3 regions of the Bacillus shivajii genome follow, and region 3 is predicted to be linked to each of the others. Evidence: riboswitches for the same ligand, from Rfam matches in the RefSeq annotation. Region 3 holds a riboswitch; each other region holds the start of a gene.
The links. Region 3 has a riboswitch for cyclic di-GMP ahead of LGQ02_RS19105 (hypothetical protein). Riboswitches for the same ligand answer to the same signal wherever they lie in the genome.

Region 1: it holds a riboswitch for cyclic di-GMP, as region 3 does, so the genes downstream of both, LGQ02_RS15015 (WxL domain-containing protein) here and LGQ02_RS19105 (hypothetical protein) in region 3, are expected to answer to the same signal.
Region 2: it holds a riboswitch for cyclic di-GMP, as region 3 does, so the genes downstream of both, LGQ02_RS14565 (sensor domain-containing protein) here and LGQ02_RS19105 (hypothetical protein) in region 3, are expected to answer to the same signal.

What each region holds. Positions count from the first base shown of each region.
Region 1 is NZ_CP084703.1:3,086,583-3,089,866, reverse strand. Features, by position in the region: gene LGQ02_RS15020 (ICP22 family protein) at 1-853, shown strand, start outside; cyclic di-GMP riboswitch class I at 1,038-1,126, shown strand; gene LGQ02_RS15015 (WxL domain-containing protein) at 1,275-1,835, shown strand; gene ltrA (group II intron reverse transcriptase/maturase) at 2,590-3,284, shown strand, end outside.
Region 2 is NZ_CP084703.1:2,988,035-2,991,318, forward strand. Features, by position in the region: gene LGQ02_RS14565 (sensor domain-containing protein) at 1-1,342, opposite strand, end outside; cyclic di-GMP riboswitch class II at 1,486-1,569, opposite strand; gene LGQ02_RS14570 (thioredoxin family protein) at 1,815-2,042, shown strand; gene LGQ02_RS14575 (KTSC domain-containing protein) at 2,210-2,428, shown strand; gene ald (alanine dehydrogenase) at 2,667-3,284, shown strand, end outside.
Region 3 is NZ_CP084703.1:3,968,811-3,972,094, forward strand. Features, by position in the region: gene LGQ02_RS19095 (hypothetical protein) at 1-446, shown strand, start outside; partial or broken gene LGQ02_RS19100 (methyl-accepting chemotaxis protein) at 704-1,255, opposite strand; gene LGQ02_RS19105 (hypothetical protein) at 1,219-1,500, opposite strand; cyclic di-GMP riboswitch class I at 1,697-1,781, opposite strand; gene LGQ02_RS19110 (hypothetical protein) at 2,489-2,809, opposite strand; gene LGQ02_RS19115 (chemotaxis protein CheX) at 2,877-3,284, opposite strand, start outside.

The DNA.
Region 1 (3,284 bases), 880 kb from region 3:
ATTTTCTAGCGAGCTTGGTGAGAAACATCCAAGTTTAAACACTCTTGCCTTGAGCTATATCCGACACTCGATTCCGAATACAAAAGTAAAATTGATAAAAGTGGTTGTTGGCTCTTTATTATTGACTTCTATAATTACAACACCGTTGAGTATTTCAAGCGCAACCTCTGCCGAAGAACTCCCCCCAGGTCAAGAAGATGCGGATGGTTTGCCCCCAGGACATACTGAAGAAACTGAAAACCCTCCTCATACAGAGGAAGATGGGGCGCCTGAACATGCCGATTCAACGGAGGAGAATGAATTACCTCCTGGTCATACAGATGATACGGAGAACCCAGAACATGCAGGGGAACCTGGGACGCCTGATCATGCAGAAGGGGGTAATGACCAAGAGAAAGGTGAGGACTTCATGCCTTTTTTAGGGCCAATTGAAATTGGGGACTTTTCCGCAGTTACATTAAATGGACAAATTCAACAAACCGTTGCACAAATTAACTCATTTCCAATATACAATGAATATCCACTAACTGACGGATGGCATATAACAGTTAAAGCAGAACCGCTTACAAATCAACATGGACACCGTCTTCCTCCAGGGTCATTAAATATAGAGGCTCCAGTTCTTTCAAATATTGAAGAGCATTCATCGGCAGCAAGTGAGTTGAAAGTAAGAGGTGGAGCGATTGATTTAAACGACGGATTAAAATTGGTAAGTGCTTCAGCTGGAGGTGGAATTGGAAGTTTTCTTGTATCCTTTGGGTCACATGCGTTAGGTTTAACGCTAGAGCCGGAACATACAATGGAAGGTACATATTCGACGACAATAATCGTAAATATAACAGCTGGCCCTTAAGATCTAGTAGAAAAAGGGCTTTATTTTTATGCAAAATACATCATCTTTCATTTTTTTTTTTTCATTATTTTCACTGGTAACAATGGAAACATTTGATGGCTAGAAAAGGCCCTGAAATCAAGGTATGATAACAAATGTAAGATATATCACACACCATCTGATTGAACAGTTTCATATGTTCATTCCTTACAAAAGGCAAAATTGTTGAAAGACAATGACGCAAAGCCATGTGCCTAAGGCAAGAAGAAATGCTATGGTCGACAGGTTGCTAAAGAATGAAAGGAGTATCTATTACTTCCTTGAAATTCTTGCTATGCGACAAAGGTATAAGTAAGAATTTTTTTATGCCCAAAATGAGGATAAAGGTGAGTGAGATATAGATTATCTCAAAAAAAAATTACCTATAGGGGGAAATAAATAGATGAAAAAGATCGTAACTGTTTTATCAATATTAACAATATCATTAGGGTTGTTCGCAAATCCGTCATTAGCATCAGAAGGTAGTACGTCTGGTAATGCTGAAGTGACAGGTGGTCAACTCAGTATCGAAGTACCAAATGCAACTACTTTTGCAGGTGTAACATTAGACGGTACGGTTCAAACAACAACTGCATCATTAGATAGTTTGAAAATCGTTGACCCAACAGGAACAGGTGCTGGCTGGAACGTGCAAGTATCTGCATCTCCGATACAAAAAGATGACGGTACTCATACACTGCCTAAAGAGTCTCTTAACTTAGCAGCACCTTCATCAGTAATTGCTGGTACGGGCTCTTCAAGTGCAGAATATGTAACACCAAAAGGTGGTTCACTAGATGTTCCAGTAAATGTTTTAAGTGCTGCAGTCGATGAAGGAAAAGGAACATTCACAGCGGCTTTCCCTACTGATGCATTATCTTTAACATTAAGCCCAGATACAGCTTTAGCAGGTCAATATGAAACAATGTTTTCTTGGAACCTTACAGCAGGTCCAACTCAATAATATATAAAGACAACAGCCGTGTTAAAAATAACATGGCTGTTTTTTTCGCGAGTGGCAGCACATGTGCTAAAGGGTGAGAGTCCCGAATGCATCGGCCAGCCGGCAAGCATTAGCTGACAGATAGTGCGTTGACTGTGAAGTAGCGTGCGGAGGATCTGAAGGCAAACCTCTGAACAGAGCTGATATCCCATGTTGGCACGAGAGTTGGATGACTGTGCAAGAGAACAGAAAGTCCGAATAGCTGGAAACTCAAAGTGTTATGAGGGCTGGATTAGAGGGAAAGTACATGATGTGACCCATTGAGATCTCCCTGCTTCCTAAAGTAGGTATTGATGTTACAAGGCTAAGCCAAGGACACAAGATGAGCTTTAAAGGGAGAAGTCAGAGATCGCCATAGTAGTGGAGAAGCTCATGCCAATGACCTACTGGCGACAGTAGCGAGGACAGCACATGAGTGAAACTGTACACAGATACAGTTGCGAACCTATACCCAAAAGGTGAGGAATCGTGCGAAGGGCGTGACCCATAGAAGAACAATGTGAGTAGGCTTACTTATGACTGCGGAAATAGACAGAAGCTGGACAAGAGCCAAGGGGGCTGATGCCAGGGTGGAACAGAAGGGTACACCGTCTATCGCCGAAATGTGAAATATAAGGTATTGCCATCGGCTACCAACCTTGATATGTTCGACATTTCATATGGAGAAGCAGAAGCAAAGGAAGAAACGAAAGCAGTGGCGTAAGGGGAATAACAGATGGAAAGACGTGTATGGTACAGTTTGTACGACAAAGTGTACAAGAAAGCGAATCTAGTAAGTGCCTTTTATCAAGTAAAGAAGAACAAAGGTGCACCAGGGGTCGATAAAGTAACAATTGAAGGATATGAAGCAAAGCTGGAGGACAATCTAGAAGTGCTCCAACAGAAGCTAAAAGGTAAACGATATCGACCCAAACCTGTTCGACGAAAGATGATCGATAAAGATAATGGGAAGAAACAACGTCCACTAGGGATACCAGCGGTGGAAGATCGCATCGTACAAGCTTCTCTACGGAATGTATTGGAACCTATCTTCGAAGAAGAGTTTCTTCCGTGTAGTTATGGTTTCCGCCCAAGGATAAGTGCTCATATGGCTCTAGACAAAGTTACTGAACACTTGAGAGCAGGATACCATTATGTCATTGATGCCGATCTACAGTCCTACTTTGATACGATTCCACATGATAAATTGGAACAACAAATAAGGAAACGAGTGACGGATGGGTCTATTATCGAACTCATTCACCGTTTTCTCAAAGCAGGTGTCATGGTAGAGGATCTTTACGAAGATACTCCCGAGGGAGCTCCGCAAGGTGGTGTGTTAAGTCCGTTACTTTCGAACATCTACTTACATCAGCTTGATCAACTGATGACCGAACGTGGTCACCGTATCGTCCGCTTTGCGGATGATTT
Region 2 (3,284 bases), 980 kb from region 3:
AGTCTGGTCTTTGAAATTGAATAGGTGAGATATTAATACCCATCCGTAAAACAATCCCTTTATCATACCACTCTTTCCCTTGCTTACATGCTTGCTCTAATACCCAATTCCCAATGGGTACTATAAGTCCTGTCTCTTCTGCAAGTGGAATAAATGAGCTCGGAGGAATGTTTCCTAACTCATCATCCCTCCACCTTATCAGTGCTTCAACACCGATTACTTTTTTTTCCTTCATATCAATTTGAGGTTGGTAATATAATTGAAAATCCATTGTTTCAGCTGCTAACCTTAAACGTTTTTCGGTCTCAAGCTTTTCAACATATTTCGTTTTGATCGAAGGAGTGTACCATTGGTAATGGTCTTTCCCTCTTTCTTTAGCATGGTGCATTGCTAGCTCCGCTTGATACACAATCGAATCAAAAGATTCCCCATGATAAGGAAAATCTGAAATGCCAATACTCGCTGTTATAAAAAATTCATTACCATTGATAATAAATGGCGTTTGAAAACATTGTAAAATTTCTTCTGCTACTTGATGAATTTCGTTGTTAGAACTAGGTTCATTTAACAATATTGAAAATTCATCACCGCCGTAACGATAAACGGTTACATTTGTATTTTCAACACTTTTTAATGAATTTGCAATCTTTTTTAACAGCTGGTCTCCAGTGAAATGTCCGAGCGTGTCATTATAAAATTTAAAACGATCCAAATCAATGAAAAAAACAGCAAATGAACGGCTTGTGTCTACTTTTGCACTTTGAATTTCGCCGATAATATCTTGCTCGAATTTTTCGCGGTTAGGAAGATTCGTTAGTTTATCATAAATAACCAATTCTTCAATGGTTTGTTCAGCTTGTTTTAGTTTGGTTACATCACGATGAATAATGATATACCCACTACTTTCTTTATCATAAGAAAATATGGGCATGGAATACCTTTCAAGGGTGACACTTTCCCCACTTTCTACTTCCAATACACAATCTGAAACAGCTTCACTTCCTCCATGAAAAAAGCCGTTTTCATTTTCACTGTGGTCAAAGAGAGGTTGAACATAATCGACATATTTCTCTCCTATAAGCTCTGTTGTTTTATAACCTAATAAAGAAGCAAATTCTTCACTTATGTACGTAATGTCACCATCTTTTGTAACGATAATAAGAAATGAAGTCTTTTCTAACGCAAACTTTAGCTTATGAACAAGCTCACGATAGGGACGCCCTTCCTCCTCTTCCTTCTTACTATCATCTTCTTGCTGCTGAAACCACACATTTTTAAACCACATTGGTAAATCATTATGTTGATATGGTTTCGTAGTAATGTTCGTCTCTTTGTTCTTCATATTTTCCCTCCTTGGATGAAAAACATTATGCACGGTCGTTCTAGGGGGAGAAACTGTGAATACCTTCGATAACACAGCTTCCAAATAAACCTTTAGAGCATATGAATCAAAGTTTTTATCCCTATAAAAACACAAAAACCGACCTTCAATAAGGTCGGTTGCACTACTAGCTCCAGCATGTCAAAGTGCCCAAATGAAGACATGGTTTCATCGCTTCCTCTTTTATTTTTCGATTTCTTGTAAATATATCTATTACTATTCTATTTTTTTGGAGATAAATAATCAAGAATTTTGGTAAATATTTTTATAAATTGTTTTAATATAGTGAAAATTGTTACCCCTTCCCCATTTTTCATGTTTTGATTTTAGACAAAAAGTTTTCACAGCGTTGTCATATAACAAGCGTTTTTTCTGATTTTTCCATTCTATAATAATAGTGAGACGTACTTTTTAAGAAAGCGAGGTGAGGCGGTTGAATATTAAGCTGTACATTACGCGAAATATAATAGGTAAAGTTGTCGAAAAAAGGTTATTGGAAGTGCTTAATGATATCGGAATTCATGTAAACCTTGACGTTTATTATGAGGATGCCTCTCCAACTCAAGGGATCATTTTCACCCCAACATTGTTAGTAAATGGACAAGTGATGAGTACCGGAAAAGTACTATCAAAAGATGAACTAACACAAATTTTTATGTAGCTTGTTTCTTTTGCCTCCACTTAGGGTATTCTAATAGATAAAACGTGGCTTTCACTACTCTGGAAAAAACGAAAGAAATCAACACCATTGGAATTAAAGCCTTAATCAACTCTCATATAACGAATGATAGTACACAAAAACCTCAAGCTGTTAAAGGAGGAACAAAAATGGAATTTGTCGACTTAAATTACGGAAACCTTAAGTCTGTAGCATATGATGAAATAATGAGGGAATTGCATGTACGATTTAAAGACGGCGATTACATGATATATTATGAAGTGTTTAAGCCTGATTATGTTGGGTTATTGTCTAGTGAAGATCATACTGATTTTTTTCAGGAAAGAATCCAACCAAGGTACCCATGTAAAATGATTAATGACCGTTAGAACAGGTGCAAATAGACAAATTCATAAAATGAAAACTTGCTAATAAATAATAAAGACTTCCGTTTAACTTATCACGCAATTGCTTATGATAAGTAAATGTGAAGTCTTTTTCTTTCACGTGAAGCTCGAGACGACAAAATGAATAAAAAAAATAGTGGTACAACATATACGAGTTCGATAAAATAGAATTGGATAGATTTCCCTTATTTACAAGGACTACATACAAGGAGGGTTATTAATGAGAATTGGAGTACCTAGAGAAGTGAAGAACAATGAAAACCGAGTTGCACTTACTCCAGCGGGGGTCTTATCATTATCTCAAGCAGGACACGATGTGTTTGTTGAAACAAACGCCGGAATTGGAAGCGGTTTCACAAATGAAGATTATACGAATGCTGGAGCTGTTATTTTAGATACAGCTAAGGAAGTTTGGGACCAAGCCGAAATGGTGATGAAAGTTAAAGAGCCATTACCTTCTGAATATGACCACTTCCGTGAAGGCTTAATTTTATTTACGTATTTACACTTAGCTGCTGTACCAGAATTAGCTAAAGCACTAACGGAGAAGAAAGTAACAGCGATAGCTTATGAAACGGTTGAAGTAAATCGTACACTACCCTTACTAACTCCAATGAGTGAAGTTGCTGGAAGAATGGCGGCCCAAATTGGGGCTCAATTTTTAGAGAAGCCTAAAGGTGGAAGTGGTGTTCTTCTTTCTGGTGTTCCAGGTGTTAAACGTGGAAAAGTAACTGTTATTGGTGGCGGTGTTGTTGGAACGAATGCAGCGAAAATTGCTATGGGACTTGGAGCCGATGTAACAATTATTGACTTGAGTCCTGAACGCCTACGTCAGCTA
Region 3 (3,284 bases):
AGCGCAAGTTCGGGATTGATGATTCAGACCCATCACTTAGTATGATGTATAAAAAGAAGTCATCCAAATATCTACAAGCTTTAGACGCTGTAAAAACAAAATACTATTATACTGAAATAGTATTAAGCAATATTAGTCTTCATAAAGCGGCAGAAAAAGTCAATCTCTGCGTCCCTCCCCAACGAGAAGATTGGAGAGAGTTGAGAGTGCGAGATTGGGAAATACAAGAGACTAAACCTGACACACACGAAAATAACGGTGTTAAACCGTATCCAAAAGTGTCTAGTGAATTAGGAATGTTAATGGACCTAGGCCAACAAGAGCACGAAAGAAAAATTGCAACAGGAGAATACGAGACATACGATCCGACCTATGACTCTAAGTCAGTGTCCTATATGGAAGATGACGATCGATATTTGCAAAGAGTACGGGATGGAGAAGAATAAAATAGGTGTTTTCTCTCGACGAATTATCGTAACTTATTCATGGAAAGATTTTTAGATCATAAACATAACACCTAGCTCTAGAGGTTATGTGGCATAAAAAACTCACTATGATGTTGTCCCATAGTGAGTTTAATCATTTTATATGTATGAGCAGTAAATATCTCCCTTAGTATTCTTCAAAGATATTTATCTTTTCCTTCAAAGTTCAGAATACTAACATTGTTGGGTTTTATAACTAATTGTTGTAAGATCATTTATTACGTACGATTTGTTACTTTAAATTTCTTAACGAGTTGATCCAATTGAGTAGATAAATCCTGCAATTCTGTACTCATATTTGTAAGGTCGTTCATTGCTGAGGTTTGTTGATCTGTCGAAGCAGCAATTTCTTCTGTACTTGCTCGTGATTCTTCTACAACAGCGGAAGTGTTATTAATCGATCCATTCACCTGTTCACTACTTTCAGTAAGTTCTTTGATCGTTTCGGTTATTTCAGCTGTTTGTTCCTTAATAGAACCTGTTGATTGATTAATATCTCGAATTGCCTTTTCGGTATGCTCGACTTCTTCTACCATTCCATCAATCTCATGACCACTTACTTTCGTATCATCAACAATTTCTTCGATGCCATTTTGAATCTCACTAATTAATTCCTGAATTTGTTCAGTTGAATCTTTAGACTGTGTTGCAAGCTTCCTTACCTCATCAGCTACGACAGCAAAACCTTTTCCATTCTCTCCAGCCCTTGCAGCTTCAATCGAAGCATTTAATGCTAATAAATTTGTTTGTTCAGCAATCCCATTAATAATTGTTTTTTTAGAATAAAGCGAATAATGACATATGCGCCTAGTGCTCCTAATAGAATGCTAACCCCGGTTGTGACGATATTTACCGCTAACACATTCTGAATATAATGTTGTGCAATCTCGGAGGCAGTTGCACTTAGTGATGTAATTACAAAAATCAGAATGACGATCATGATCGTTAATTTCGCTTGTAAATTAAGCCTGACGTTCCTTCCATTTAACTTTCCTATCCCTCTTTTTTTCTCCATTTTATTTTCCCCTCCAATATTCTAGTACTTCCTCGTCTAAATCTTTGAACGAAATCGTTCTTGTCTATTGTCGTTCTCCCCCATTTCAATCAAATCAGCTGAAGTTCAGACAAAAAATAGATAATTGACTCGTGACAATAGGTCTATAAACATAAAAAAAGATCGATACACAGAAAGTACCCATCTTTTTTGTTTTTTCGGCAACCCGACTGCCATAGTGCTTCCACCTTAGGCTCGTAGCTTTGCGTCCTTATCTTTCAATAAGTTTGCTATTATCGTTAAACATTACCTATTTGAAACTTTTTGACTACTTCATTATACATATCCTCGCGCTAAATTTCTATCTATTTCGACATATTTTTCAAGGAGAATTTAATAAATTCTGACACCTTACAATTCCTCTCATTTATATAGGACATCCCCTTGTAAAGTATAGGCATTTTGATGTCATGAGAGGGGAGAAGATTTGAACTGCAGTATATAAGAAAAGCGCAAGGCGACCGCCTATCGGCGACAAGCACTGCCTCTTTCTCTACTAGCGCTGCTTTGTAGTTTATCCGTCCACCGCGCAATACGCCACGTCCTGTGGCATGCGCGGCATTAGGATGTCCTATCCGTCGAGGCAATTCGAAGCTTACTCGTGATGAAACGTTCTTTGGAATAGCCGGCAAGAAGAAGTCGATCTTCTTAGACTTCAATTGACTGGGCGAAGTGACCTCGAGCCGATGGCGCCTGGAGCTAGACACCTAGCGAGAGTGAGAAATTTTATACTTTTTACTCTCAAAGAAAGCCACGAATATGCTTAAGCACCTTCGCAGCATAGATAACACGCGTTAATTTTGTATAAAAGTGTTGACAAGTAAACCTTAGAACCGTCACTTCGGTCATTTTTCTTCTTATCAAAAATTCTTGTAGGTCTTTATTTCATAATACATAGAGTAGTGGCCAATCTGATTCGTTCAAACTTATGACTTCTTGCAGCAGGAGCTTATTCACTTTCCAACTGATCTAGTAATTCATAAATTGAAACACCTTCACCTATACTTATAAACGGATTATCTTCTAATGGATGAACAGATTGAATATTGGGTTCAGTTGTACCCTCTGCTTGCACCTGAACGTTTTCGATGTCTTCTTTTTTTACTTCTTCATCTAAAATGAATCGCTCTGTACTTGAAGTTTTCTCTTGATGTACTTCATTAATAACCGCTGTTTCACTAGAATTATTACTTCCAAAAATTAGCCAAAAAAATAACCCCCATACTCCTAAACATAAGAGAACCATAAATCCTATCGTTATATATTTCATAACTAATCCCCTACTCCACTTTTGTTTTTCTAAATGCCCAATGATTCTGCGATTTTCCTATTTGAGATTATGATGCTTCCCTTTTCATCATCATAATGATGTTGATTGTTTCATCACTTGTAACATTAATCGGAATCTTGACAGCATGATTAAATGCTGTAAATTTTGAATTACCTGAGATTACAGCTGGTGGTGAAATATCAAGTCTAATGTCTCTTAAAGATATACTTGTTGCCATATTACCTGAAATCATGTTGCCAAGTTCAGCAATAAATGATTCTAGCATTTCTCCCTCAATTATTGAGCCGAACATCCCTTGAGCAATTAAGCCGAATGTCGATGTCTCACCCTCAATTAGGACTTGGCCATTTAAATCACCAGTAATACCTATAAGAACCCCTATCTCACGTAGGTAATAAGGTTTTTCAGTTAATGTTGGTTCATTTACCTCTACCTGAATTGGAATGACATCTTT